Regions from separate parts of the Caldibacillus sp. 210928-DFI.2.18 genome, predicted to be linked through region 3. Evidence: riboswitches for the same ligand, from Rfam matches in the RefSeq annotation. Region 3 holds a riboswitch; each other region holds the start of a gene.
The links. Region 3 has a riboswitch for cobalamin ahead of LIZ98_RS16240 (anaerobic ribonucleoside triphosphate reductase). Riboswitches for the same ligand answer to the same signal wherever they lie in the genome.

Region 1 (12,508 bases), on a different contig from region 3:
CCGGAATCCTTAATTATGTCAATGTATTGGAGTGAAGAGGATGGAATATGTAAAAGAGACCTTTAGTCTGTATGTGAATAATTTTTGGAAAATCACGTTATTAGCATTAACGATATGCTTGCCTTTTTTGCTTGTACATGGTTTTACTTCGAATGTCGTTTATTATTATGTAAGTTATACACCTGCTGAAATTTTTGGGGATTATACGAATTTATTTTTGAGTATGGTCTTTTTTGTACTTGTTCAAATTCCGTTGATCAAGTTCATACAGATGGAGTTGAACGGGGAGGAAAATCAGCTCAGTTCGAGTTACCATATATTTTTCAAATATGGATTTATGGCGTTTTTATTTGCCATCCTGTATATTTCACTTATTGTTATTGGGATAACTTTATTTGTGCTACCCGGAATAATTGTTCTTATATTGTTTTATTTTACTCCTTACGTTATGATTTATAAAAAACAAAATCCGTTTCGCTCTCTGGGCACGGCTTTCAGGTTAGCTAAAAGGCACTTTTTTAAAATCCTATTGATTATACTTGCCATGGGACTTATCGACAATTTATTCAGCTCAATATTATTGCTTGCCATTTCAGGTGTATCTTCAGACTATTTATCTATTTTTTTCGGACAGTTGCTGTTAAATTTAATCTTTTTCCCGTTACTAACGATTTATACCACCTGCCGTTTTCATGATTGGTTTGAAGAATTGGAGGAACATGTGCCGGTGAAAAAATTGCATTAAAATTATGAACATATCGAAAGGGGCAGTCATGAGAAAAATATATCATTTTTTTAGAATAATATTTTTATATCTTTTTATCTTTTTTTGGTTTTTTCTAATAATCGACTTTTTACGGACAGATGATGTAGACGCGGCCTTATTTAGCTTAGGATGTGCTGTGATTCTTTATTTTCTTTTCTTTCGGTTGCTTTTATCAAGAAAAAGAAGACGGAGCAAATATAAAACTTCCTCTCAAAGAAAGAAATCAAGTAAATCCAAATCTTCCTCTTCCTATGATTCAGGGGGGTTCTTTAGTTTTGGCGGTTGGGATTCCTCTGACGGAGGGGATAGCGGTGGAGATGGAGGAGGCGGTGGTGGAGATTGACTGCTCCAAGTTCGATAAACGGTCGGTTCTTCATCATTTTTTCGCTTAGCAAAAAAATCTGAAACACATCCGAACCGTTATCCGTAAATATATGTATGATGAAAGGATGTGTTTGCCATGAGTAAATACTCACTAGACGAATTTTTGAGCCAAACAGAACAAGAGGATAAAGGGGAAGGATTATTTGAACTGGAAACTCCGCATCTTCTTGAAGTTAATTTGAATGGACAGATTTGGGCAAAAGCAGGTTCCATGGTTGCCTATCACGGAAAAATTAAATTTGAACGTGAAGGAATATTGGAACAAGGCCTAGGTAGCATGTTTAAAAAGGCGATTTCAGGAGAAGGAGCCTCTTTAATGAAGGCGAATGGTCAAGGAACATTGTATTTGGCGGATGACGGAAAAAAGATTATTATCCTTCACTTACAAAATGAGTCCATCTATGTGAATGGCAATGATTTACTCGCATTGGAAACAACAATTAAACACGATATTAAGCTTATGAAGCGGGTTAGCGGCATGTTGGCGGGCGGATTGTTTAATATCCGTTGTTCCGGTACCGGGTTAATTGCGATTACCAGCCATTATGAGCCGTTAACATTGCGTGTCACACCGGGCAAACCAATTATAACTGATCCAAATGCAACAGTTGCCTGGTCAGGAAATCTGCAGCCGGAGTTTCAAACGGATGTTTCCTTTAAAACCTTTATTGGAAGAGGAAGCGGCGAGTCCATCCAAATGCGCTTCCAAGGGGACGGCTTTGTCATTGTCCAACCGTATGAAGAAGTGTATTTTCAAGAAAGTCATTAAAGTTTATGTGGGAAGAAGATGAGTAACATTAAAGAGATTATACTGGTAGGGTCTTTTCATTTTTTAAAAACATCCTGCAAGTGGAAAGTAAAACGAATGAGCGCATGCTCCTCTTGATAGGCGGAGTCCATTTGTGGATGCTAAGGAAATTATTTGAAGGAATTGGATGGAAAGTGATTAATCCATTTTCTGAATTGAGCTATGGTAGTAGATGAAACAGAAAATTTAAGGCAGTCGTACTAGATAAAATTAACGTGATTGGAAGTATCGATGATGATCGTAGCAAATAATAATGGTTTAATCTTATTTCGACGCAATCATTTAGAAGAACGTAATTGGCGAGATGATACAAGTTATAAATTTATTTTTTCATTCTTTGGAAAAAGTGTATATCAGACCCATTATGAGGATCTCACCATTCATGCTGGAGAGTTTTTTTTTTTTAACCCAAATGAACCACATAAACAACTAAAAGTTACACAGGAAAAGTTTCTTATTGAAATTGAGCCGGAAGTAGTGAAGGAGGCAGCTGTTCAATTAGGTATTGAACAACCGGAGCCGGAGTTTTCTGCACAGGCATTTAGACACCCGCTGATTAGCCAGTGGGCGTCCTTTATCCATAATAATTTCATTCAACAAGAAGCCGAAGAACTACCGGCGAATGATTTGTTTTTGGATAATAGTGTAGCACAGCTTACTATCTTGCTCTTACAATTTGGCTTAGGATCTCATCAAAAGGAACTGCCAACGATTCAAACGAAAACAAATATTGATATAGTAATCAATGCCCTAAAAGAAAACTATACAGAAGATTGGTCACTCGATCAGATGGCCAACATTTCGGGATTAAATAAATATCAATTTGCCCATCAGTTCAAGGAAGAGAAGGGGATTTCTCCATACTCTTGGCTGCAATTATATCGTTTGTTTAAAAGTCAGCACTCATTAATCAATACAGATGAATCCATTTTATCAATTGCACTAGAACTCGGGTTTAAAAATATTTCTTCCTATAATCGTCTATTTATGAAAATGTATCGGAAAACGCCGACCGAATTTCGTAAAATATATAGAAGAAAGTAGTCCTATCAAGCTGACAAGCAACATGAAGATACCACTCACACACATTAAAAATTGGATGGACACATGTAGGGAGAAAATACCATAAAGTGCAAGTGAGATGGTGTTCGAAAAATATAATAAAACAGCATTAAAGCTAAATGCTCTGCCCATTTTATCTTCCGGTACCAGTGATTGAACAATATACACCCGTGTTAAACTGGCGAGCGGCATTCCAATACCAACAATGGCGGCCCCGATGAAAAAATGCGGAATATCATAAAGGAGACCATAGTAGGTAATTCCGGTAGCCCAGATAATCGAACCAATGAAGTAATGGCGCAGTGTCATTTTTTTTATAAAATATAGGATGATGATATTGGTAACAATAACTATACCCCCAAACAACCCTTGTAAAATACTATAGAGTTGTTCACTTGCAGAACTCATCTTGGATAAAGCCAGTAGCATGCCAACTTCCCATACCCATGTATTAAAAAAGACTGTGATAAAGGTAAATAGAAATAATTTTTTTATAGTAACTTGCTTGCGAACCCAATGCACAAATTCAAAGATTGCAAACAAAGCCGCTTTTATTTTTTTAAAGTTAGGTTTCTAAAAACAAATAAGTCAAAAAATTTAATGTAATTGTTAAATATACAAATTAATAAAAATTAGGCATAATTTCCCTAAGTTCCTAATTATTTGAAAGGGATGTGTGGTTTACAAGCAAATCTATGGCGTACGTCATATTAGAATGATCACCAAACTAAGGATATATAAGGAGAACACAAAATGAAAAGAAGATTATTTGAAATCATTAGCATCATTTTAATTACAATTATTTTAATACTGGATTTTATCCCAAATTTATTTTTCGATTTTAATGGATGGCTTTATTGGCTAATGTTAATAATATTGGGTGTGTTTGTTACCATTAGTAGCAGTTCCAATTCCCATAATGAATTAAGTCAAATAATATTTTCTGGATACCTAATTATTTTATTAGTCTTATTAACGATAATTTTTGGTAAATCAAAAAATGGTTTGTCTACTTCTCAGGGCGGTTTCTGGATAATACTAGCATTATTCACTATCCAAATTTTTTCCTATTATAAGAAAAAAACAATAGATGACAAATAGTTTGGAAAATGAGACTTAACGGTTTTAAAAATTTGTGCATATGAGTGTATGGATGTATTATATATCGATCACCTTAATCGATTACATGTTATTCTTGAAAGAGTTTCTTTTCATAAATATGAGCAGGGGGGATTAACCTTATTTGGTTGAAGTCTAAACTGATAGATTGTTGGTGAACCGTTAATACAATTATCTCTTGATGTTCATATGAAGGATTATCGGTGCTTGCAAAAGAAATAGTTGCCAGTTTTTACGTGTAAATCGTTCATATGGCAGATACTTTTTCTTCTGACAAAATAAAAAAGTTAAGAGCTGCTGAAGTATTAGAATTCTATTTTTTGGATGGAATTTGGATAAAGTATTAAGATTATAGAACGAACACTATATACAGGATTTTAATTAAGTCTGTAAATGAAATGCATTTGAAAATTGACTAATTTTATTGAGAGAAGAAATATAAAAATCGATGGGTTTGATAGACTAATATTCATTACTGATACTCTAGTGAATTTAGTCGTTGCCATTCCTTCGCCTAACGAACAAACCCGTATAAACATTCAGCAGCCCTTACATTAATTATAAGTGGAATTTTATAAAGAGTAAATTTAACAATTAGCGGGTAAGAATTGTCAATAATAACAATAAAAACTATCAACTTACACAATTAATTTATATGAAACAATATGATATAATCATTTTGAGATATGCATGTTTGAAATTTTGGTAAATTAGGTTCAGGTGATCCATATGAATAATAATTTGGGTAGTTTTTTAAAATTAAAGCGAATAGAAAAAAATATTAGGCAAGACGATTTATGCCGCGGAATTTGCACTCCTTCTTATTTAAGTAGAATCGAGAATAATCATGTGGTTGCCGATGAAGAAATTTACATATTACTATTTGAAAGATTAGGCATTGCTTATGATCAGCTATTCGAAAGTATTGAGCACATCGATGAAAAAATTGAAAAATGGTATGATAGTTTACTGAATAAAGAAGAGTATGAAGTAAATATTGAAGAACTTAAGGGTCTATCTATCATAGGCGGTGGTAGTACTTCAATCAAATTTGAAATCGTTTATTGCCGTTATCTTTTGGAACATGATGATTTAACTGAAGTCAGTAAAGTTCTTAAAAATTTAAAACAAATTATCAAAGTTGCAAATAACCGAACCTTTTTCCTATATACCAATGTATTATTACTATATTATATTAAAACTAATAAATTTTCTGAAGCTGTAGAAGCAGGGGTGGAATTATTACAACTTGTCGGTTACGAAAATTTGGCAAATCGATTTGAATTAGGAATCTTTTACTATAATTTTTCTCTTAGTCTGAAAAATATTTACTGTTACGAAGAGGCGCTCATTTACATAGAAAAAGCATTGAAAATTTTTAAAGACGAGTATTTATTGGAAAGAGCCTTGGCATGCCATATTATTCTTGGTACCTGCTACAATAATTCAAGAAAATGGGACGATGCCATTGCAACATTTCGCTTAGCGGAACGAATCCTCATTTATCTGCCAAAGGAAGATCAGAATAAATATTTATATATAATTAGTAATAACTTGGGCAATTGTTATGAATATCAAGGGAAGTACAATGAAGCAATCAATTATTATTTAGAAGCGATAAAATATGTAAATGACGATAACAAAAGCAAAATCCAGTTAAATTTAATTCGAACTTATTATTTGAAAGGGGATATTGAATCTGCCAGACTTTGGTTGAAGACGAAGCAGGCAGAGGAAGATAGTCGGTTGTCTGAAAAATATCAGATTCAATTAAAAATATTTGAAACAATTACCGATGATAACCTTACGATTGATAACATTATAAATATACAAAAGTCAAGCATCAATTATTTTTTATCGATAAAAGACTGGAAACTTACAGTCAGATATAGTGAATTGTTTGCCAATATTTATGAATCTTATAGTCATTATAAACAAGCTAATTTATTATATAAGTTAGCCTTACAAACAAATCAAAACAGGAGGGAATAAGGGAATGAAAAAGTTATTAATTATCGTATTACTATTATTGGGAGTTAATTTCTTCGTGTCTGGTGGAATTCATGTAGCAGATGATTTAGACATCGGACCAATGAGCGTTAAAGGAGAAGAGGTTAAGTTATAAGAAAATCATCGTTTATCGTTTTGATTAATAATTAGTCCAAAGTTACGAAAACCGTCGAACAATCTGAAGTTTGATGGTTTTTTGGCCACACGCGATCTAGTTAAGTTCATACCCCCTGGTATATAAAGTGAAACTTTCATCAGTGGAAGTCCTTTATGTTGAACCAATCAGGCCTTTACTGGCAGTTTATTCCCCAACTATCTTTATTGTATAATCGAAAATCTTGAGGAGGGGAACTTACTGTCTGTTAAGGTGCGATTTAAGCAGATAATCCTTGCCTTTTTCCTAGATTACTTTTTCGTGTTTGGCAAGTTCGATAATCCGGATTTGTTTAAAGTTTTTTTGAGGGCGAATGAGATATTAGAAGTGATTGAAAATAGTGAAGTATAGATGTAAATCAAGTGGATTTTGCATTCTGTTGAAGGATTTAATCAGATTAATAGTCATTATTTCACGTATATTGGAAAAAAGCATATAACTAAAGACTGGCTAAAGTATAGAATTACGTTTTCCCTAAAACAATCATATCATCAGGAATTATTATGTAATACTACGATTCCTTTAATAACTTTTATTGGTCCGAAAATTCATTCCGTTTGTGTAAGTTGACAGCATTTGATGTATTTTAGGAATCATTTTACTCACTAATTGTTAAATTTACTTTTCATAACCTATGTTTATAATATCAGTATAGGGTGCTAAATACCTTAATTATTTTTAATAATTTGTTTTTAACCGAATAAAGGAAGGGGAATACTATGAATGTAAAAAAAGGGATTATTTGGTTAGGCATAATTGACTTTTTTTATCTGGCCATATTTTTCATTTATATTACCAGCCGAGTTTATTTAGGATATTATCCTATAGGTATTGTGAATTTAATCACATTAATTTCTTGTATAATAGCATTTATATTCTTTACAAAAAAATTGTATTATATTAAAAAAATTTAAACCTTTAAATTATGCTGTGTTTATAGGATATATCATTTCTATTGTTTTTATGTTTTACACTTTATTTATTTTGTATGCTTTTATGCCTTTATATGACTAAAAAAGGGGAAATATTATATGAGTCCTAGAAGTAGTTTTGCAAAATTTTCATATTAGTTTTATCTTTGACTATTCTTACTCCTAACTTTGCTTTTGCTGCAGAATCAAATAACGAATCTATTAATAGAAAAGTTGAAGGGGTGGATGCAGAATCTATAAATAGTGAAATTGAAGATTTGAATGCTTATTTCCTAAGAACTTACAACTATGCAAAAGATTTGGTTATAAATAGTATTCAGTCTGATGAAGAAGCATATGCAGCTTTACTTCAAAATAGGGAGTTCGTTTTACTTGCTGGGAATAACACGTTAAAAGTCAACTTTGATAAAATTGCTAATAGAGAAAACTTATCAGCCAGTGATTGTATTTTTTTAAAGAATTTTGTTGATAGGATTAACTCGTTAGTTAACAATCAAGCAATTTCAATAAATGAAAATCTTTTGTTTAGGTTTGTTACTAATGTTAAGCCTACATTTGTGATGAGACCAATGGCAAATTCCATTGCAATAATGGGAACAACTCGAAATCATGCGAAAACACTAAAATCTGTATATAATAATGCTGCTTTTCACACAAAGCATCTGACTGCTGGTCAAAAAGGTATCGACAAATATAATGCTGAACATTAATTTATACAATTTAAGAAATAAGTATTAAAATAGTTTAGAAGTACAGGGTATAATAAATTTGCGCCGATATGTAGATTCCATATTCAAATAAAAGGTGAAGCAAACCCTCCACATTATCAGTTGTAGAGGGTCGTTTTATCATTGGTGTGATTTTCAAGTAACTAGTGATGAGGATGTGGGGCCAATGAGCGTTCACTCTAGTGAGATAGAAAATAGTTAAGATGAATCAAATAGCTCGCGTGACAAAAAACCATTGGATCTCCGATGGTTTATGTCAAATTCATAAAATTTCTCTATTCCAACTCAAACGCCCCGGTATAAAGCTGATAGTACTTGCCTTTTTCCTCAATCAGCTTCTCATGGTTGCCGCGTTCGATGATTCTGCCTTGTTTAAGGACTATAATACATCAGAGTTCACCTATGAAATTAGCTTGTTAAACGATTTGGTTCACGCCTACAACAACATTCTCCACTTGTCTTTTCATTATATGCACGGAAAAAAGTCCTCCACGATGCAAACTATTAATTGTGGAATGCTTTTTCATCATAGTTTGAGCTGTTTTCTTTTAAAACTGGTTTTTTCACTAATGCTAATAATAAAATCATGCCGATTATGCACAGAGAACCGAGCCATTGAAAAAATCCAAACGGTACTTTCAACCAGAAGACGGTGGTCAACACGGCGGCTAATGGTTCAAGGCTACCTAGTAAACTAGTTTCCTTTGGTTCTAAGCTTTGCAAACTCTCAATATAAAACCAGAAGGCTAACATTGTTCCAAACAGTATGACAAAACTGAGATACATTACGATTTCAAAGTTGAAAGTTGCTATATGTATTCTCCAAGGCGGATGGATAAAACTGAGAGCAACACCGCCGATGATCATGGCCCAACCAACGATAACAAGGGAACCGAATTGCTTGATAAGCGGGACGGCATACAATGTATAAAAGGCGAGTGCCACACCGGATAAAACGCCCCAAATAATGGCCGGCATCGGTACGGAAAGCTTAGATATCGAACCGTTTGTCAATAATAAAAAACTTCCGATAAGGGCTAAGCAAACCGTGATAACGTCTTGCCCGGTGAGAACTGCCTGTCTGCGGAAAACGGTATAAATAATAATCATGACAGGTGCCAAATATTGTAAAAGTGTAGCCACTGCTGCATTACCATGGCTGATGGATGCCATATATGTATATTGGACTGCCAACATACCGAGCAACCCGAAGATAATTAATTGTACGGATGACCGTTTCTGTTTCCATACACGAATGATTTGGCTCCGTTCTTTTTTTAAAAATTGGATAGTCAACAATGCAATTCCGGCAAGCAATAATCGGATGGTGACTAGCCAATTGACCGAGATACCAAATTGTTGAAACAGTTTTTGTGAGACAGTGCCGCCGATTCCCCAAAATACCGCGCCGAGGATGACTAGCAATAACCCTAATTTTCTTGAATACGTGTTCATAATGTACTCCTGCCCATTAAATAGTCATACCACTATCATAATAAAAATATTTCCGCTTTTCTATAATTCCATAAAAAAAGAGGACAACGACTGCCCCCGAGTAATTTAGAGAAGTAAATCTTTATATTCCTCACTGTTTTCCAATACTCTTTTGGCATAAGAACATTCAGCGATAATATGCAGTTGGTTTGCTATTGCATATTCCGCCACTTGATTTACCAACTGTTTACCTAAACCTTTTCCATTATGTCCTTCATTCACAATCGTATGGGTAATAGTGATTTGTTTTTTACCGTCGAGATCGGAAGGAATGTACTCAATTCTTGCAATGACTTCCCCGTCTTCTTCCATGTAAAATTGATTGGTACCTGCTTTTATTTCTGCCATCTTAAACCGCCTCCTAGTTCTCACTTTATTTAATAAATACGTTTTCATTAGTATAACAAAAAACTTATTGAATGACCTGAAAAAAAGTCTAAAAAATAGACAAGAAATTTTTAAACGAAAACCATATTTTTTGCTAAAACTGCAAGACTGAAAAAAGGTCTAAAAAATAGATAACATATTTACTTGGACTAAGCAATTCTACATGTTATAATTCTTGCATAAGAAAAAATTTCATATCCATAAGGATTAGGTGTCTTTTTTAAAGACTTAATAGGGAAGTTGGTGAAAATCCAACGCGGTCCCGCCACTGTAAATGGGAGCTCTCTTATATACAAGCCACTGTCATCGGAACGGGAAGGCGGCATAAGAGGGTGATGAACATGAGCCAGGAGACCTGCCTATTCTTTTGCACCAAAAAACCTACGCGGATAGGGAGGTGTGCAATTTACTTGTTCATTGCATCCTCGAATTGATAGGATGTTTTTTTGTCTTTTAATGAGGGTCATTTTTAAGCCGAAACCAATCGAATTTTATCGATAGTTAGTTTATCAAAATAGAGGAGAGATTCACCTTGAAAAAAAGATACATATTTCTAATCCTGTTGCTTACTTTCGGATTACTTGCCGGGTGCGGGGCAAAGGATGAATCGAAAGCAAATCAAAACGGAGATAATACTAAAACAGAACAAGCGGAAAGTACAACAGCCGCCTTCCCGGTTACGATTAAAGATGCCGTCGATCAGGAAGTGGTCATTGATAAAAAACCGGAGAGAATTGTTTCCTTAATTCCGAGCAATACAGAGATTGCCTTTGCGTTGGGACTTGGTGATGAAATTGTCGGCGTATCCGATTTTGATAATTATCCCGAAGAAGCAATAGAAAAAGAAAAAATAGGCTCAATGGATTTCAATGTGGAAAAGATTATTTCCTTAAAACCTGATTTAGTGCTTGCACATGCATCAGGTGCTCACAATTCTGAAGCCGGATTACAACAGTTGCGAGATGCGGGCATAACCGTTCTTGTTGTGAATGATGCGAAAAACTTTGAAGACGTCTATGATTCTATTAAAATGATTGGGAAAGCGACAGGAGAACAAGCTGAAGCACAATCACTTATCGATGACATGAAGACGAAAATTGAAAAAATTCGTGAAAAGGCAGCGGAAATTCAAGATAAGAAGAAAGTATATATAGAAATATCTGCCCCTGATATTTACGCCGCAGGGAAAAATACATTCATGGATGAAATGCTGAAAATCGTTCATGCAGAAAATGTGGTGACCGAAGAGGGATGGCCAAAAATTGAACCGGAAGCGATCATTGCCGCCAATCCGGATGTCATCATAATCACTTACGGATCCTATACGGAAGGGGCAGTTGAACAAGTGCTAAGTCGAGAAGGTTGGGACCAGGTGAATGCTGTAAAAAATTCTCAAGTAGTCGATATTAATTCCGATATGGTCACTCGTTCAGGTCCACGTCTCGCTGAAGGGGTAGAGGAAATTGCAAAAGCAGTTTATCCGGAAATTTTCCAATAAGAAACCTTTTGCGTATATGGCAGCATCCATCCTTTTGGTTGCTGCCATTCTCATCGGTATTTCAATCGGTACTGTAACGGTTCCGATTGGTGATATTGTCAAAATTATCGGATCACGTCTTTTTAATATATCGCATGTAAATGTCGATCCGATGTATACAACAATCGTTTGGAATATTCGCTTTCCCCGTGTCGTTTTAGCGGGATTGGTTGGTGCGTCCTTGGCCATTGCAGGAGCCGCCTTTCAAGGGTTATTAAAAAACCCGTTAGCTGATCCTTACACGCTCGGTGTTTCATCCGGGGCTTCGGTTGGTGCTGTTTTGACTATCTTTTTGCATATCACTATCCCTGTCATCGGTTCATATACGCTGCCGTTTCTAAGTATTTTATTTGCCCTAATAACCATTATTGCTGTCCTTATTTTTGCAAAAAGAATTGATCGCTCAATGAAAGTTGAAACGATAATTTTAACAGGTGTGATTTTTAGCTCCTTTTTAAGTGCTTTTATATCCTTGATGATTGCTTTGACAGGGGATGAACTTCGGCAAATTGTCAGCTGGCTAATGGGAAGCGTTTCGATGAGAGGTTGGGAATATATTCAGATTATTTTACCGTTTTTTCTTATCGGCTCGTTTCTATTACTTATGAATGGAAATGAACTAAATGCGATGTCCTTTGGTGAAGAGAGGGCGCAGCATTTAGGGGTAAATGTAAAAAGGCGGAAAATGCTTGTATTAACAGCGGGCTCAATTTTAACCGGGGCAGCTGTTGCGGTATCGGGAACAATTGGTTTTGTTGGTTTAGTTATCCCCCATTTAACAAGATTACTGTGGGGACCTGATCATAAGCATTTATTACCATTATCGATGTTAACCGGAAGTGCCTTTTTAATATTAGCGGATCTTACGGCAAGAACCGTCATTTCACCGACAGAGCTTCCCATTGGTGTGATTACATCTTTAATCGGCGCTCCGGTATTTGCTGCCATTTTAATCCGAAACAAAAGGAAAGGAGGGGAAAGATGACGTCCATAAAGGTTGAAAATCTATTCGGCGGGTATAGTGGCGAACCTGTTTTAACAGATGTTTCATTTACTGTTGAACAGGGAGAATTTTTCGGGATATTAGGTTCAAATGGCAGTGGGAAAACGACATTATTAAAAATGAT
Region 2 (12,508 bases), on a different contig from region 3:
AAACCGAAAACTTGCTCATATAAAATCTCACATACTACATAAATAAGAGCAAGCTAACCGCCATGACCGCCATACCGGCAATCAGGCCGTATATGGATTTATGTGCTTCATCATATTTTTTGGCAGCGGGTAACAACTCATCTAATGAAATAAACACCATTATCCCCGCCACGGCAGCAAAAATAATACCGAACACTAAATCTGTTAAATAAGGCAGTAAAACTAAATATGCAACTAGAGCACCGAGTGGTTCGGATAAACCGGATAAAAAAGATAACTTGAACGCCCTCCTTTTACTCCCTGTTGCATAATATACCGGAACCGATACAGCGATGCCCTCTGGTACATTGTGAATAGCAATGGCAACCGCAATTGAAATACCTAATGTCGGATCTTGCAGAGCTGAGGCAAAAGTGGCAATCCCCTCTGGAAAATTATGAATCCCTATAGCCAAGGCTGAGAAAATCCCCATTTTCATTAAACCCGGATCGTCCGAAGTTAAGCCCGGTCTGTCCTTCATATCTTCCACTTTCCTTAACTCATGTGGATTATTCTGTTTTGGAATAAATTTATCAATTAATGCAATCAATAACATACCGGCAAAGAAACTAATAACGGTAATCCAATTTCCTGCAGGGCTACCAAGTTCTGAGACCAGTGCGTTTTGTGCCTTTACAAAAATTTCAATCATAGAAACATAAATCATCACACCCGCGGAAAACCCTAATGCTAACGAAAGAAATTTTGTATTTGTGGTTGAAGTAAAAAATGCTAAGACACTTCCGATTCCGGTCGCCAAACCGGCCAATAATGTCAGACTAAAGGCGAATAATACATTTATATCCATCCTGGTTTCTCACCTCAATTCACAAAAATAATATGCTACTATTGTTTAAGAAATACAAAATTTCCCCTTAATGACTCATCTTATATTCCCATCTAAAAAGTTTGAGTCAACGAGAAAGATAAGTTGGAGGGACTTTTCACTTTAAGTATCGAGGCAAGAATTTTTCCTAATATAAACATTTAGTAGTGAAAAATTGATAGGATCATATGAATTATTTTATGACAAAAAAACCAGCCTATGCAAGACTGGTTTCTTTTGTTTAATGAAAAGCCACATTTGCCGTAGCTTTATAATGAAGTTTTAAAACCACCACTCTCAGACAAGTGGGTGTTTGCAATAGTGATCCTGCTTGCCCTCCAAGTCATATAGACAGAGATATGTCATTCACACTATATTCTCTTAAACTCCCTATAAATACTTAGGTGAAAAACTTAATTATTTATACGAACAATGCAGCTTACATTTTGATAATATACTATTCTCCCGTAAAATTCAATGGAAAATTTATGTTGGTTTGGGAGCGCTGTCATTTGTTTTTTAAAAATGTTGCCGGCATAATGACCGCAACTACTTCTCCTTTGGCACAAGGAATATCCCCAGCATATACCTCTGTTAAAACTTTCCATTTTTTTGGATGAATTTCCTCTACCATTCCAATAGCCTTTAATATCACGTTTTGTGGGGTCGGCTGTAAAAAGTCAACATGCAATGAACCTGTTACAAATCTTGGTGGTTCGGTACCGTCACCGAGTTCATGTCCATTTTTATAATGTAATGCTAATGATGCAGACCCTGTACTATGGCAATCAACAAAAGAAGCAAGTAAACCTCCGTAAACAAAACCCGGGATGGCTGTATGTTCCGGTTTTGGTTGATAATAGGTGACTGTTTTCTCTTCGGGTGTTAACCAACCTGTCCGAAAATGGTGACCTTTTTCATTTAGTCTGCCACACCCGTAGCACCATGCAATTTCTTCCCCATAATAATCTTGAACTGCCTGTTCGACCAATTCTTCCATATGAAATCCCTCCTTCTATAACATTATACGATAAACGATTAAGAATAATATATTCATAGTTAAAATTTTTCAAGGGATTCGGGAAAATTGGCTGTTTACCATATTACAATTACTTGTTTTCCCATTCCATAAAAATTTTGGTTGAAAAAGATGTATAATCTCTTTTTCAAGACTCATTTTATATTCTCTTGAAAGTAAGTTTATTCAAATCTTTTTCTTTTGGAATAACACCGTTTTCACAGGGAAATCATTGACAAAACCACTGTCAGAAACTATGATTTAGTTAAAATGATAATTTCATATAAGAAATAGGTGGCTCATTTAAATATGAGTCTTAAAAGGGAAGTTCGGTGCAAATCCGACGCGGTCCCGCCACTGTAATTGGGAGTTCTCTATCGGATACCACTGTTTTCATAACGGGAAGGTGTAGAGAATGATGAACATAAGCCAGGAGACCTGCCTGTTTCAAACGCCATAACCCTACGTGGATATAGGGGGTGTGTCTGTTGCATTGAAAAAGTAGTTTAATATAACTTCATGCACAAATACATCTCCTCCATGAGATGTTTTTTTATGGCAAAAAACAACAAAAGGAGGAATGATTAGTGAATTTCGCAAACAGAGTGGGAAAAAGAATTTTCGTTTTTATCGCATTAATTTTACTGATTACCCAAAGTAGTATCTCTTCTTTACACCACGTTTTAGCAGATACACCTGAAAATAAGGTCAATGTTTCCGTTATGAAAGAAGATGGCAGCTTTTTGATCGAGCGCTCAGTCGTTGATTTTTCCGATGGGGATACGGCTGGTGATGTGCTAAAAAAGGCTGCAACCGATGTCACCTTTGAAGACTCCGATTATGGCCCTTATTTAAAAGCAATAAAGGGTGTTGTTGCTGAAGGAAACAAATATTGGGGATTTTTTGTAAATGGAATCGCTTCAAATACCGGTGTAATGGATACCAAAGTAAATCCGGGTGACCAGTTGTTATTTCGAGTAATTGATTGGACAAAGAACCCTACTGTACAACCAGAAGAGCTCTCATCAATTATTGAAAAAACAGCTGCTCATTTGCTTAGTAATAATTCTCTTGATTGGTATGGAGTCCTTACATTAAGCATTTTAAATAAAGATATTCCACAATCCATAATTGATTCAAAAATTAATGAAGTTGTGGCCAATAACGGTGAGTTTCGGAAAGTAACCGATTTGGAGAACACAATTATTTTATTAACTGCTGCCGGTAAAGATGCAACAAATATTGAAGGCATCAATTTAATCGACCTTTTAGTTACACACGAACGAATGATTAATCAGGGAAATAATGGGCCGATTTTCGCCTTATGGGCACTTGATAGTGGTAATTATACTATTCAAAATCCAAATGCCGAATGGACGAGGGAAAAATTAATTAACCATATAATAGGTGCTCAATTAGACAATGGCGCATGGTCCCTATACGGCCCGACTCCAAGCGTGGATATAACGGCAATGACACTGACGGCTCTGGCTCCTTATTCAAATCAGGAAAACGTAAAAGCAGCCATTGAAAAAGCTGTAGCCTGGCTCTCAGCGACTCAAACAGACACTGCCGGATACTACGATACTTTTAACGGTGGAGAATCAAGCGAATCGATTGCCCAAGTAATTGCCGGGTTATGTGCCAATAACATTGATCCAACCGGTAATCAATTTACAAAATCTGAGTTGAATTTAGTTCAGCGGCTTCTTCATTTTCAAAAGGATGACAATGGATTTGCCCATTTATTGACAGATGATTCAAATAGCATGGCAACGAATCAAGCATTTTTCGCATTAACCTATTATCAAAACTTTTTAAAAGGTGAAGTACCCGGTAAAGAACCAAATCAGCCTGAAGTACCCGAACCAACAAATCCTGAAACGATTTCACCTGAAGAATTTGCAACGGCTTTAAATAGTAGCCGTCAATACTTGCTTGACCATCGTGTTAATGATTTGTATAGTACCGTTGCATTTAATGCTTTAGGGGTAACGATTCCAAGTGATTATATTGATCAGTTAATAAACCAGGTTACTGCCAATAAAGCTGAGTTTCGTAAAGTAACTGATTTAGAGCGTACTATTATCTCTTTAACTGCTGCTGGCAAAGATGCGACAAAGATTGCCGGCTATAACTTAATTGAACAGTTGGTTAATCATAAAAATATGACGAATCAAGGAAATAACGGGCCAATCTATGCCCTGCTTGCTTTAGATAGTGGTGGCTATCCTGTTAATGAAAAGGCTGACTGGACAAGAGAAAAGATAGTTGACTATATTGTAAAAACTCAACTTAATAACGGGGCATGGTCTTTAGCAGGAGAAACGCCCAGTGCAGATTTAACCGGGATAGCGATTGCTGCTCTTGCTCCCTATTCAGAAAATGAAAATGTTCAAGCAGCCATTGAGAAAGCTGTAGACTGGCTTTCCAGTAATCAAACGAACTCAAGCGGATTTTATGATACTTTTGCTGGAGGAGAAGCAAGTGAATCGATCGCATCTGTCATTATCGGTTTATCAGCAGCAGGAATTGATCCGACAGGTAGTGATTTTACAAAAGCAGAAGGGAACCTAGTCAAACGATTATTGGACTACAAAAATGCTGATGGCGGATTTACTCATCTTCTATCAGAACGTGAATCCAACCCAATCGCTAGCTCTCAGGCAACTTTGGCTCTCGCTGCATATCAGAAATATAAAAATAATCAAGGTTCTGTATTCCATCTCGTTGGCGACCTCGAACCGGTTCCAATAAAAAATCCGGTCGAAATAAGTAAAGAACAAGATCAACAGGTGAGCAAAATCGAAACAACAAAAGGTGCTGCCACAAATCTAAACGGTAAGGAGCAAAACAACTCAGAAAAGACATTGCCAGAAACTGCAACGAACACGTATCTCTTTCTATTCATTGGGATTATACTCGTTACACTTGCGGTCATGGTTACTATTTATCAGCATAGGAAAAAGGCTATTAGCAAGTAATTTTTACATGTATAAGCATTTCGATTTGGTTTGCAAATTTGTTGAGCACTTATGTTATCAAGTAGTTTCAATATGTGTCAACATTTCAATTTGGGTTACCAAAATTGTTTATCAAGGACTTTAAACATGTATCAGCATTTCGTAGGGGTTCAATTATCTTAGAATCCGTGGACATCATGCTCTATCAGTAAACTGGACATGCCGCAAAGATAAGGATACTGGACACGAAAATTCTTTGGAGGCCCTACTTCAAAATCGAATTTATCCAGTAAGTGGTTCTTAATAAAGGAGGGCTATCGTGAGAAGCGGGAGCCCTCCTGTACAACCACTTAAGTAGAGAATCATGGTTTTGCAACTAATAAAGCCGTGAAGGGAATCCTATTCAACCATTCAAGGAGGGAGAATCATTGAAACTTTGCAAAAAAGCACTATTTATCCTTTTATCCGCCTTCATTTTATTGTTTGCAGTCGGTTGTCAAAAAGACAGTGCATTACCTGAAAATGAAACGCTTTCCGAGAAAACAACACTCGAAAAACCTTCTAAAGAAGAACATGAAATGAAAGGAAATAAGGAAAACGGTTCAACAGAAGAGGGAAATTCAGAAAACAGTCCAAAGGAAAATGAGACAAAAGCTAATACAGAAAACAAACAATCAAATCCAAACACAGATAAAGCAACTGAGAATACAGGCAATAAGCAAGAAAATACAAATACCAACACAGCAAATAAATCGAATACCCAAACTTCTAAATCCGTTGAAAATAAAAGTACAACACCAGCACCGAAAACTGAATCCGGGCAGCCAGTGAACGGAGGAGGACAAACTTCCGCACCCGCACCAGCGCCAAAGCCGAAGAAGGATACCGTTACCGTATCGGTGGATGGTTACCAGGGACCAATAAATGCACCGATTCCAACGGTCTTTCTTTCCCCGACAGAGGTAGAAATTGAATCGGGATATACCGCACTCGATGCCACATTAAAAATTTTAAAAGACAAAAAGATACAGATTAGTGTCAGAGGATCGGGCGCAACTGCTTATGTCGAGGGAATTAACAACATATATGAATTTGACTATGGCCCACTAAGCGGCTGGTTAATCGAAGTAAATGATGTATTAATAGATAATAGCGCGGGGATTGAGTCAATAAAAAATGGTGATAAGATTGAATGGATCTATACATTAGACTACACGAAAGATACCACATACTAAAAATTTACAGGTGATAAATAATGATGATCAGTAAAAGACAGACAGTTGGAGGGGGCAAAGCTGATGGATAACGGATTCCGCTCTCTCCATCCTTTTGTCATATTTCTCTATTACGTTTTAGCCATTGCCATGATTATGCTCTATCAGCATCCATTTTTTTTGACCTTTGCATGCCTTCTTCTTGTGATTTTTAACTTTGTCTTAGATCAGGGAAAAATGCTAAAAAAATGGGTATCCATGATGATTGTTTTATCCTTGTTATTCCTTATTTTAACACCCTTGACGAATCATCGCGGCAGTCATATTTTGTTCTATCTATTTAACAGTGCAATTACATTAGAAGCATTGGTCCAAGGATTGCTAAATGCCTTGACCCTAATCGTCATTCTTACTCTAACGATTACTTTTAACTATTGCATGACTTCGGATAAATTTTTATTTTTATTTTCCAAGTGGATGCCAAAATGGTCTTTGTTAGCCATGCTTTCCGTTCGATTTGTTCCCTTGCTAAATAGAAGACTGATGGAAATCACAACTGTACAAAAAGGAAAGGGTTTGTCCGTCGCTTCCGGCCCTCTTAAACAAAGAGTCAAACATGGTTTATTGCTTGTTCAAGTGTTACTCACCTGGTCACTGGAAGATGGTATTCAAACAGCTGACTCGATGTCAGCAAGAGCTTATGGATTACAAAAAAGAACGAAATATACCCCCTATAGACTACATATGAATGATGGTTTCATGATACTCATCCTGGCAGGTTTAACAGGCACCGGCATATTTGGCTGGTGGTTGGGTGATGGCGTCCTTACCCTAACACCACTTTTAGAACCAACCATTATATATGGGCGTGAATGGGTATTTTTCACGATTTATGTTCTCATCATTGGATTTCCACTAATTGTGGAAGGAAAGGAGGCTATACAATGGCAATATTGGAAACGGTAAATGTAAGTTTTACATACCCGGATCAATTGCTACCAGCCCTCAATCAAGTTTCATTTTCTGTTGAACCCGGAGAGTTTATTGTCATTTGTGGGCCTTCCGGAAGTGGTAAATCAACTTTGCTCCGAATGGTAAAACAAGAAATTGCCCCCTACGGAGAGCGATCCGGCGAGATTTTTTATAATGGAAAAAAATTGACAGAATATGAACCTGTCAAAATCGCTAAAGAAATTGGAATGGTGTTTCAAGACCCTGAAAATCAAATCGTGATGGATCGGGTATTTGAAGAACTTATTTTTGGATTAGAAAACATCGGCATGCCGACGGAAACCATGCGAACAAAACTTGCAGAAATGGTCCATTTTTTCGGAATCAATCACCTTCTTGATAAGAAGATTCATCTTTTATCCGGCGGGCAAAAACAAATTGTCAATCTTGCCTCCGTTTTGCTAATGGAACCGCGGATTCTTTTACTTGATGAGCCAACAGCCCAACTCGATCCCGTGGCCGCAAAGGATTTCCTTCATATGGTAAAGCAAATGAATGATGAATTTGGAATAACAGTTCTTATTGTCGAACACCGATTGGAAGAAGTCTTTCCTTTAGCCGATCGGGTTTTCGTTTTCGACCATGGTTCGTTAAAAATATCCGGTCCACCAAAGGATGTGATTGCGAAAGTTTGGCAAGAACAGTACCGACCATTATTTCCTTATTTGCCAAGTACGGCATTATTATATTTGGAACACGCAGATAACTTACAAATTGTCGATATTCCTTTAACCGTCAAAGAAGGAAGGAAATGGGCTTCTCAACTGAAGACTCACCAGTTCGATACCTCCTTCAAAAAACAAGAAAATTATAATGAAAAACAGAACCCTATTCTGCAAGTAAAAAACATTTATTTTCAATATGAAAAAACAGGCAAAAAAATATTACAATCTTTATCTTTAACTATTAATGAGGGGGAATGGTTAACAATTGTTGGTGCCAATGGGACTGGAAAATCGACATTACTTAAGGTGATGGCCGGTCTTGAAAGTCCCCAGCGAGGGAAGCTAATTTATAACGGGAAAAAGTATTCAAAACCAATTTCCACTGATATTGCCTACTTACCGCAAAACCCGAAGCTCCTCTTTATACAAGATACCGTCCGAGGAGAATTAATCGAAACGGCACAGCAATTTCATCTTGAAAATTATGAAGAGAAAATAAATTGTTTGGTAGAGTTATTAGGAATTCAGTCCATCCTTGATCGTCACCCGTATGATGTAAGTGGCGGGGAAATGCAAAAAAGTGCATTAGCGTGTGTATTATTACCACAACCGAAAATACTCTTACTCGACGAACCAACGAAGGGACTCGATCCGGAAATGAAAGTTGCGTTAGGCAAATGGCTTAAATCGATGCAAAGCCGCGGCTTAACAATTGTAATGGTTACGCATGACATTGAATTTGCCGCACGTTTTTCTGACCGCAGTGCGATGATGTTTCAAGGAGAAATTACTGTCACTACTTCTACAAAAGACTTTTTTAAAGGTAATGCTTTTTATACAACGGTAGTTAATCGGATGACACGGGACGGAAACATTCCAGAGGTGGTAACAGTTGAGGAGGCTGAAGAAAAATGGGGTTCTCAGAAAATCAAAAACTAAAAAAACAGAAATATAAAAACTTGCTTATTGCCGGGTTACTAATCCTGTTAGCAGTCCTGCTCATCTTTGTACCATTATTGGTTGAAGAACAATATATGTTGGCAAGTATTCTATTTATGGTTTGTTCCTTTTTTCCTTTGATGATTAAGTATGAACATAAAAAGGTTACCAGTAAGGAACTCGTTTTAATCGCTATTCTTGGGGCAATTGCTGCCGTGAGTAGAGTACCTTTTGCCAGCATTCCAAGTGTCCAGCCAACTACCTTTGTTATCATTATGGCCGGCGCTGTTTTTGGGGCAGAATCTGGTTTTGTTGTAGGTGCATTAGCTGCTATCGTGTCAAATATTTTTCTTGGCCAAGGACCTTGGACACCTTGGCAAATGTATGCCTGGGGAATGGTTGGCTTTGCTGCCGGGCTTTTAAAAAACACTTGGGTTATGAAAAGTTCAGTAGGACGCTCGATTTTTGGCTTTATCACCGGCTTTTTATTTGGATGGTTTATGAATCTTTGGGTTGTACTGACCTTAATGAATAGTTTTAATTGGGCACAGTTTATCGGGTTTTATACGGCTAGTTTCTATTTTGACTTGGCCCATGCTTTATCAAATGTTTTCTTTTTACTTGTATTTTCGCAAAGCTGGCTAAAGATTTTAAAAAGATTTCAAAAGAAATATGGTTTGTTGACAGCATACGGATAAGATGAGCGAATGACCCCCTCTTACCGGCATCTTGTACTTCACGAATGGGGTTAACCGAAATACTGACACCTTGATGGTTTGTAGCTTTTGATTTAGACGACAATAGAACGAACAGGTACATTACCTTTTTGGTGGTATTTTACTCAGAGTCAGAACAATGGGGTATCTTTCCAAATCCATTGGATCAAGCTTTTAAATCATAAAGGGGCACATCCATAAGTCAAAAAATGACTTTGCGGACAGCCCCTTCATTTCATTTGATGCCGTTTAAACGCTTCTATAAATAATTGGGGATCTGAATGTAAATGATACGTATAAACACCATGGTTTGTATGCAAATACAAAGTGCCCCCTTCACTTCCAAAGGGTTTATAGGAAAGGTCGAATATAGTTTCTAAGGGGAAATCATGATACTGGGTCACAAGTTTATCTTTATATAAGTACATATATCGTTCCTCTTCAATGTACTTTTGTTGGAATCCAATGTAATCGACTTCACGCTGAACCTTTATATATTTTAGCACCGCCAAGATTTCCCCCATAGATTTACCTCCTCGAAATATGACAATCACCTGTATTGCTAAAGGTATCTTTAGTTTATCAAGAACAAACTTCCTTTTCAAAGATGTTACTCTGTGAAAAAAAACTCGGCGGTTGCCGAGTTTTCTTGTAGATATATTAGCATGTATAAAATACTGATGAACAGCCTTCAGACAAGTTTAGCTTCGAGTGCTCTTCCCTTTCTTACAAAAGGATTTGCATGTAAAAATACTGGTAAGCAGCCTTTAGACAAATTTTAACCTAGCTCCTAGCACCACCCGTCTGCTTTTCTTATTCTCCCAATTCTTTTTTATATTGCTCAAATTCCTTGCTTGTACAACGAACCCAATGGTGAGGTCGAATTTCGCGGAACTTTGGTTCTTCACTTGTATCATGAATTGATGGATCATAGGTTATTCGCTTACGACTCCGTTCATATTCAGGATCCGGCAGCGGTATCGCTGACAGTAATGATTTTGTATATGGATGGACCGGATTTTTATATAATTCATCACTATCTGCTAACTCTACCATATGTCCAAGATGCATAACACCAATCCGATCACTAATGTATTTAACCATGGAGAGGTCATGAGCAATGAACAAATACGTTAATCCATGTTCTTTTTGAAGTTTTTTCAATAAATTTACGACTTGTGCTTGAATCGATACATCCAAAGCAGAAATCGGTTCATCACAAATAATTAATTCCGGTTCTACGGCAAGGGCACGGGCAATGCCAATCCGTTGCCGTTGACCGCCACTGAATTCATGAGGAAAGCGTGTCGCATGTTCTTTATTCAAACCAACCGCTTCTAACAGTTGTTCCACTCTTTCTTTCCGTTCTTTTTCATTTTTTGCAAGGTGATGGACATCTAATCCTTCCGCAATAATATCCAATACAGTCATCCGGGGGTTGAGTGATGAGGATGGATCTTGGAAAATCATTTGCATTTTCCGGTTAAATTTCAATTTTTCCACTCTTGACTTTTTCGCATGAACATTTTCTCCGTGGAATAATACTTCTCCATCCGTCGCATCGTAAAGTCGGATAATTGTCTGACCGGTAGTCGATTTACCACTACCGGATTCTCCAACTAACCCGAATGTTTCTCCTTTATAGATATCAAAAGAAACATCATCAACAGCTTTAATTATTTTTTTTCGTCCGGCAGGGAAATATTTTTTCAAATGCTTGACTTCGAGAATTTTTTCCGTCTTGTTCACGATCATTCTCCCCCTTTCTTACCGGTTTTGGCAAAGCCTTCAATTCTCCGTCTTACGGACTCAGGCATTTCAATTTTCGGTGCATTTTTATGAAGTAACCAAGTTGCCGCATAATGTGTATCCGACACTTTAAACATCGGCGGTTCCATCACCGCATCGATTTCCAAGGCAAATTCGTTCCTTGGTGCAAAAGCATCACCCTTTGGTGGATTCAACATATCCGGCGGTGTACCCGGAATGGTATAAAGTTCTTCATCATCTGCATCCAATGTCGGCATGGATCCAAGTAAACCCCAAGTATATGGGTGTTTCGGGTTATAGAAAACATCGTCGACCGTTCCGATTTCAACAATTTTTCCGGCATACATTACCGCGACCCGGTCTGCTACATTAGCCACAACCCCTAAGTCATGGGTAATAAAAATAATGGATGTTTTTGTATTTCGTTGAATTTCCTTCATTAGTTCGAGAATTTGGGCTTGAATCGTTACGTCCAGCGCTGTTGTCGGTTCATCGGCAATTAATATTTTTGGGTTACATGCAAGGGCGATGGCGATGACAACCCGTTGCCGCATACCACCGGAAAATTGGTGCGGGTATTGATTTACCCGAATTTCCGGATGTGGAATGCCAACTTGATCCAAAAGTTCAATTGCCTTTTTCTTTGCTTCTGCACGATTCATGCCTTGATGTTTGATTAAACCTTCAATAATTTGATTCCCGATTTTCATTGTCGGGTTTAATGAAGATAACGGATCTTGGAAGACCATCGATATTTCTTTTCCACGGATTTTTTGCATTTCCTTTTCGGATTTTTTTACTAAATCCTCTCCCTGAAAAAGGATTTGACCGCTTTTAATAATCCCTGCCGGTTTGGGAAGAAGCCCCATTAATGTCGAAGAAGTTACCGATTTTCCCGAACCGGACTCTCCAACGATAGCCAATGTCTCTCCTTCATTCAGGTCAAAACTTACACCTCGAACAGCTTGTACTTCACCGTTGTAGGTGTTAAATGAAACACTTAAATCTTTCACTTCCAATAGTTTACTCATTTAAAGACACCTACCTTGATTATTTATGCATTTTCGGATCAAACGCATCACGAAGACCATCACCTAAAATATTAAATGTGATCATGATGAGCGAAATTAAAATCGCCGGATAAACCAATAAATGCGGGTAGATCCGTAAGTTTTGGAACCCGATATTGATTAAAGAACCTAACGATGCATTTGGTGGAACAATCCCTAAACCGATAAAGCTTAAAAATGCTTCGAAAAATACCGCACTTGGAATCGAAAACATCGTGTTAACAATAATAATCCCACTGATATTCGGCAATAAATGCTTTCTAATAATAGAACCGTT
Region 3 (6,300 bases):
GAGTTCCGGTTCTTACTTTGTGTATATTTGGCTTGTCTTGGTTACCAAATCATCCGGTAAATCCGGATTACAACCATATCTTATATCCGATTATTACCGGCATATATGTATCCGTTATACCGTTTTTCATTGCTTTGTATCAGGCTTTTAAACTTTTAGGTCATATTGACAAGAATCAAGCTTTCTCTGAATTATCGGTAAGATCGCTCAAGAATATTAAATTTTGTGCCATGACAATCAGTGGTTTGTATGTAGTTGTCTTGCCATTCGTTTATCTTTTAGCAGAATTAGATGATGCGCCGGGTCTGATACTCATTGATATGGTCATTATTTTTGCTGCAATGGTGATTACTGTCTTTGCAGCGGTTCTCCAAAGACTTTTACAAGAAGCGATTGATATAAAAACAGAAAATGATTTAACGGTCTAGGGGTGAAAACAATGGCCATTATTGTAAATATTGATGTGATGCTGGCGAAGAGGAAAATGAGTGTTACAGAACTTTCAGAGCGGGTTGGAATAACGATGGCAAATCTCTCTATTTTAAAAAATGGAAAAGCAAAGGCGATTCGGTTTTCAACTTTAGAGGCGATTTGTAAGGCTTTAGATTGTCAGCCCGGGGATATTCTCGAATACCGAAGTGATGAAGACACTCAAAATGAATGAAGAAGGAATAGAAAACGAAAAACCTAAGCAGAAACAAGAATTTGACTAGCCACTAGACTTACAGTTATTTACACCATTTTCAATATAGACTTACGATTGTTCGGAAAAAGCCAAAGGAGGCACCGTTGATGAGAGCCCTAAAACAATTAATTCGCTTTGGTTGGGAACAGGCCCTATCCTGTATATTTCCTGTTGTCATTTTTTCCTCTTTAGCGATTACCCAAATGCTGCCCTTACCGTTTTTACCACGGTATGACTGGTTGCTGATTATCTGCCTCCTCATGCAATGGTGGATGGTACATTCCGGACTCGAAACAAAGGATGAACTAAAGGTAATTACCATGTTCCACTTGATTGGACTTGCGCTGGAGATTTTCAAGGTACATATGGGCTCGTGGTCTTATCCAGAGGAGGGCTATGTCAAAATTTTTGGCGTACCATTGTATAGCGGATTCATGTATGCCAGTGTAGCAAAGTTATCTTTGTCAAGCGTGGCGGAGATTGAAGGTTGAACTGATTAAGTGGCCGCCGTTTTCGGTCGTTGTCCCTCTTGCTGCTGCGATTTATTTAAATTTTTTTACCCACCATTATTGGGTTGATGTTCGGTGGTGGCTGTCCGGGCTTGTCCTAATCGTCTTTTGGCGGTCATGGGTTATGTTTCAAGTGAACGGAACCCGCTACCGTATGCCACTCACACTTTCTTTTATACTCATCGGATTTTTCATTTGGATTGCTGAGAATATTGCCACGTTCTTTGGCGCTTGGCAATATCCAGACCAAACAGATGCTTGGAGTCTCGTTCACCTGGGAAAAATCAGCTCATGGCTGTTATTAGTAATTGTCAGCTTTCTGATTGTCGCGACATTAAAGCAGGTGAAAGGAAAAAGCTCCACTAGTATAAGTACAAATCAGTATTTTTAAATCAAAATAGATATACCTTACTTTTTTGTAAGAAATGGAATGAATATGTAAGGAAAAGCAATGGCTGACTAAGAACGCTACCCCTTATAATCGATATGAAATGATTTGTTCGATCTCATTTAAAGAAGAAAACAAATTCAAGAGATATGTAGGGTGTTCAAAATATAAGACTAACTGCATGAGAATGAATCAAATTCAAAAATGGTATTCCTTAAAAGAGGGTTGGACCTTATTTTTAACGCAAATGAAAGATCAGTTGTAAAATTACACCAAAGATTCCATTGATTATAAAATTCCATTCCATTGACAAATTGTTTTTTTAAAATAAAATATAAAATATGTGGCTCTTGAAAGAGAGCGGGTCGGGCGAGGGAAAACTGAATAGAAGGAGTAAAATGTTTCAATTAAAACAACATGATACGACTGTTAAGCAGGAATTAGCAGCAGGATTAACCGGTTTTTTTACCATTGTTTATATTATTGCTGTGAATTCGCTCATTTTATCTGAGGCTGGTATCCCACTGGAAGGGGCAATGTTGGGTACGATCCTGACCTCATTTGTCGGATGTTTACTGATGGGGATTTGGGCTAATGCACCGATATTAGTCGTTCCGGGCATGGGGATTAATGCCATGTTTACCTATACACTTGTCCAATCCATGGGGCTAAGTTGGCAGGAAGCTCTCGGCGTAACAGTCATCTCTGGACTCATTTTTGCACTGATTTCATTCACTTCCTTAACGACGATTATTAGTAACGGAATTCCTGGAATATTGAAGGAAGCAATTAATATCGGAATCGGTCTTTTCCTCATGCTTATTGGACTGGAAAAAGGTCATTTAGTTGAACGTGGAGACCTGTCAATTATTTCTTTAGGAAACTTGAGTGATCCCAATGTTATTGCTACGATCTTAACGTTAATCATTGCGTTAATTTTATTTATTCGCAATGTAAAAGGGAACTTTTTATGGACAATCCTTATTGGAACAGGCATCGCGTTCTTATTTGGTATTTTGCCTTCAGGGACTAATGATTCATTATCATTAGAAGGTTATAGTGAAGTGTTTGGATCATTTTCTTTAGAGCATTGGGCATCTTTTCCGTTTCTAATTGCCGTATTTTCTGTAACGATGGTTGTCGTCTTTGAAAATATTGGCTTGATTTCCGGACATATGAAACTGGCAAAACACCCGGAAAAATTTAAAAAGGCATTTCAGGCAAATGGTATTTCAGTAATGTTGTCTGGAATCTTTGGTTCAAGTCCAACTGTAGCGACTGCTGAATCTACTGCAGCTATTGCAGCAGGTGGACGGACAGGTTTAACTGCGATTACAACCGGATTTTTATTTTTAGGAGTAATTTTTTTCATTCCATATATGAATATGATTCCTTCCAATGCGATTGCACCTGTATTAATTATCATTGGTGGTCTAATGGTGCAAAATATTCGTAACTTAGACCTTCATGATTTAACGGAGTCTTTTCCGGCAATTTTTATTATGATCATGATTCCTTTCACATACAGTATTGCAGATGGTATTGCCATTGGCTTTATTTTTTATGCGATTTTGAAATTAACCACAGGGAAAGCAAAACGAGTTTCAGTGACGCTTTATATAATAGCCGGTTTATTTCTTTTAAATTTTATCTTTCAATTTGTAAGTTAGACCTCCGAGATTTCGGAGGTTTTTTCTATTTGCTGAGAAACTGTACTATTTGTGGTTGGGCATAAATTACCCTTACACCCAAATTTTTCATTGAAATCAAAAACTCAGTATGGTAGGATACTAGATGTAGTTAATGAACCGTTTATATAATACTAAATATAGTGATTTGAGTTATGGTGACAGCATCTGTCTGAAAAGGGAATCCAGTTCGAATCTGGAGCTGCCCCCGCAACTGTTCGTGTGGACGAATAAGCAATCCACTGTATCGCTCATCTTTCGGAGTGATATGGGAAGGGCTTTAGGAGGAAGAAACACAAGCCAGGAGACCTGCCGTAACTTGGAGTTTCGTTTCTTCGGGGTGTGAGAAGGTGAAACGATGGAGATGCTTATTTCATGCTGCCTTTCTATCGTTTTTTACCGCCGTTCATCCCGAGCGTGAACGGTTTTTTATTTACCCAAAACTAGCGATAGACAGGAGAGCATGGAAAATGAGTACAAGAAACAAACAAGAAGCTATTTGCGATTTTCCTTTACATTCGTTAAATGAGATTGTTTTTTCGCGCAATCATGATCTTATTCAAGAAAATGCAAATATGGACGGTTCTTCACCGATGGGACAAATGTCAAAAATCTCATCTGAGGTCAGTAAGTTTTATGCAAAACAAATGATGCTCAGTGAAGAAATAACAAAGGCGATTGATGACAATTTTATTTATCCTCATGATCTTGACTTTATGGTGACGGGTACGACGACCTGTTGTCAGATTCCGCTGGGTGAGGTATTAAAGGGTGGATTTAATACCGGTCATGGTTTTATGCGCGAACCGAATGATATTAGCAGTGCCATGGCATTAGCGGCGATTATTTTTCAATCAAATCAAAACATGCAGCATGGTGGGCAAAGTTATCCGATGTTTGATTATGACCTTGCGCCTTACATAGATAAAACATTTCAAAAAAATATCAACCTTTTAAAAAGTTATTCCACCTGCTATACAGAAGAAGAGCTTGAAGCATTAGCCTGGAAAGAAACCAACCGAGATGTGTACCAAGCGTGTGAAGCTTTCATCCATAATTGTAATTCAATGCATTCTCGCGGAGGCGGGCAAGTTCCGTTTGTATCTATTAATTACGGTACCGATACGTCCAAAGCCGGGCGATTGCTCGTAAAAAATATGTTGTTGGCAACGAAAGCCGGACTCGGCAAGGGGGAGACACCGATTTTCCCGATTCAAATTTTTAAAATGAAAAAAGGGATCAATTTCGAGCCCGGAGAACCAAACTATGATTTATATCAACTAGCGCTTGAAACGACAGCAAAACGTTTATTTCCAAACTTTAGTTTTATAGATTCTGCGTTCAATTGCCCATACTATGACGGAACCCCGGAATCGGAAATTGCCTATATGGGTTGCCGTACCCGAGTGATGGCAAATCGTCATGGTGATGAAAATAGTATTCGTCGCGGAAATTTATCTTTTACGTCTATTAATCTTGTAAAAATTGCGCTGACTGCTAAAGATGAATGTGATTATTTTAACATACTGGATCACTATATCAATCTCGTAATTAAACAACTGTTAGAGCGGTTTGATTTTCAGGCAAAAAAGCAGGCAAAGCATTTCCCTTTTTTATATGGTCAGCATATTTGGAAGGATAGCGAAAACTTAAAACCTGACGATGAAGTAGGAGAAGTATTAAAGCATGGAACATTAAGTGTCGGTTTCATTGGATTGGCTGAAGCACTGGTTGCATTAACGGGCAAACATCACGGTGAATCAAAGGAATCCTATCAATTAGGGTATCGCATTGTTCAGCATATGCGAGCAAAAGTAGACGAAGCAAGTGAAAAATACAATTTAAATTTTTCCTTAATTGCGACCCCGGCAGAAGGGTTATCAGGGAAATTTACCCGGAATGATCAAAAGGAGTTTGGGAAAATTCCCGGAGTGACGGACCGGTCCTATTATACGAATTCATTCCATGTCCCTGTTTACTATAAAATCAAGGCGATTGATAAAATAAAAATTGAAGGCTCCTTTCATAAACTATGTAATGGTGGCCATATTACTTATATTGAGTGCGATGGAGATGTTTCCAAGAATATTTATGCATTAGATCGATTAGTAAAAGCCATGGCACAATATGATATTGGCTATGGTGCCATCAATCACCCGGTTGACCAGTGCGGCGTCTGCGGTTATTCGGGAATCATTGATAACGAATGTCCGATTTGCCATAATTCGGATGAAAATAAGATTGGGCGGATTAGACGAATAACCGGTTACTTAGTTGGCGATATGAAAAGATGGAATTCAGCCAAACGTGCAGAAGAAAGCGAAAGGGTTAAACATCAATGAAAGTCATGAATATTATCCATGATTCCGTTGTTGACGGTGAAGGTTTACGGACAGTTATCTTTTTTGCAGGCTGCCCGCACTTCTGCAAGGGATGCCATAATCCGAGAAGTTGGAATATCAATAATGGAACAGAGATGTCAGTTGAAGAAGTAGTTGAGGAAGTGGCCAGTAATCCACTGACCGATGTAACCTTATCCGGCGGGGAACCCTTTTTTCAGGCGGAAGAAGTGTGCAAAGTGGCGAAACGATTAAAGGAATTAGGAAAAAATATATGGATTTATACAGGCTATACATTCGAACAACTCCTTGCATCGCGTGACCCGTATATATATGAATTACTCGGTTATTGCGATGTTCTCGTTGATGGCCCGTTTATTCTGGCAGAAAGGGATTTAACTTTACCATTTCGTGGAAGTAGAAATCAGCGTATAATCGACTTAACGAAACATAAAGTAAAAGTTCCACCAATGAGGGTCTAGCTGCTAAGATGGGATAAATAAGGGTACATAGAAATCACTGATAAGTCAGATGCTAGAGAGGGGACAGGTAAATGGATGAAAGAATACAAAAATTGATTGACTCTGCAAAGACGAAATTTGGGTTAGGTGATTACTACTTAGAAACACATGGCTTTTTTCGTAACGTCAATATTTTTAATGAAACAATCTATACATTTTATAAGGATGGG

Region 1: another riboswitch for cobalamin. It lies ahead of LIZ98_RS05955 (ABC transporter substrate-binding protein); the one in region 3 lies ahead of LIZ98_RS16240 (anaerobic ribonucleoside triphosphate reductase).
Region 2: another riboswitch for cobalamin. It lies ahead of LIZ98_RS09415 (DUF4430 domain-containing protein); the one in region 3 lies ahead of LIZ98_RS16240 (anaerobic ribonucleoside triphosphate reductase).

Annotation. Positions count from the first base shown of each region.
Region 1 covers NZ_JAJCHL010000018.1:9,201-21,708, forward strand. Annotated here, with positions in the region: gene LIZ98_RS05905 (hypothetical protein) at 1-13, shown strand, start outside; gene LIZ98_RS05910 (YciC family protein) at 41-745, shown strand; gene LIZ98_RS05915 (AIM24 family protein) at 1,227-1,919, shown strand; gene LIZ98_RS05920 (helix-turn-helix domain-containing protein) at 2,193-3,002, shown strand; gene LIZ98_RS05925 (MFS transporter) at 2,940-3,542, opposite strand; gene LIZ98_RS05930 (hypothetical protein) at 3,774-4,121, shown strand; gene LIZ98_RS05935 (helix-turn-helix domain-containing protein) at 4,869-6,131, shown strand; gene LIZ98_RS17940 (hypothetical protein) at 6,136-6,264, shown strand; gene LIZ98_RS05940 (hypothetical protein) at 7,382-7,945, shown strand; gene LIZ98_RS05945 (DMT family transporter) at 8,468-9,418, opposite strand; gene LIZ98_RS05950 (GNAT family N-acetyltransferase) at 9,524-9,805, opposite strand; cobalamin riboswitch at 10,037-10,221, shown strand; gene LIZ98_RS05955 (ABC transporter substrate-binding protein) at 10,377-11,342, shown strand; gene LIZ98_RS05960 (FecCD family ABC transporter permease) at 11,308-12,366, shown strand; gene LIZ98_RS05965 (adenosylcobinamide amidohydrolase) at 12,363-12,508, shown strand, end outside.
Region 2 covers NZ_JAJCHL010000037.1:191-12,698, forward strand. Annotated here, with positions in the region: partial or broken gene LIZ98_RS09395 (hypothetical protein) at 1-46, shown strand, start outside; gene zupT (zinc transporter ZupT) at 35-847, opposite strand; gene LIZ98_RS09410 (PaaI family thioesterase) at 1,374-1,865, opposite strand; cobalamin riboswitch at 2,159-2,343, shown strand; gene LIZ98_RS09415 (DUF4430 domain-containing protein) at 2,471-4,867, shown strand; gene LIZ98_RS09420 (DUF4430 domain-containing protein) at 5,275-6,081, shown strand; gene LIZ98_RS09425 (energy-coupling factor transporter transmembrane component T) at 6,145-7,026, shown strand; gene LIZ98_RS09430 (ABC transporter ATP-binding protein) at 7,005-8,675, shown strand; gene LIZ98_RS09435 (ECF transporter S component) at 8,648-9,373, shown strand; gene LIZ98_RS09440 (hypothetical protein) at 9,622-9,915, opposite strand; gene LIZ98_RS09445 (ABC transporter ATP-binding protein) at 10,205-11,143, opposite strand; gene LIZ98_RS09450 (ABC transporter ATP-binding protein) at 11,143-12,192, opposite strand; gene opp3C (oligopeptide ABC transporter permease) at 12,212-12,508, opposite strand, start outside.
Region 3 covers NZ_JAJCHL010000122.1:41-6,340, reverse strand. Annotated here, with positions in the region: gene LIZ98_RS16260 (DUF2975 domain-containing protein) at 1-428, shown strand, start outside; gene LIZ98_RS16255 (helix-turn-helix domain-containing protein) at 440-664, shown strand; partial or broken gene LIZ98_RS16250 (DUF817 domain-containing protein) at 793-1,585, shown strand; gene LIZ98_RS16245 (NCS2 family permease) at 1,981-3,252, shown strand; cobalamin riboswitch at 3,410-3,601, shown strand; gene LIZ98_RS16240 (anaerobic ribonucleoside triphosphate reductase) at 3,741-5,612, shown strand; gene nrdG (anaerobic ribonucleoside-triphosphate reductase activating protein) at 5,609-6,091, shown strand; gene LIZ98_RS16230 (hypothetical protein) at 6,163-6,300, shown strand, end outside.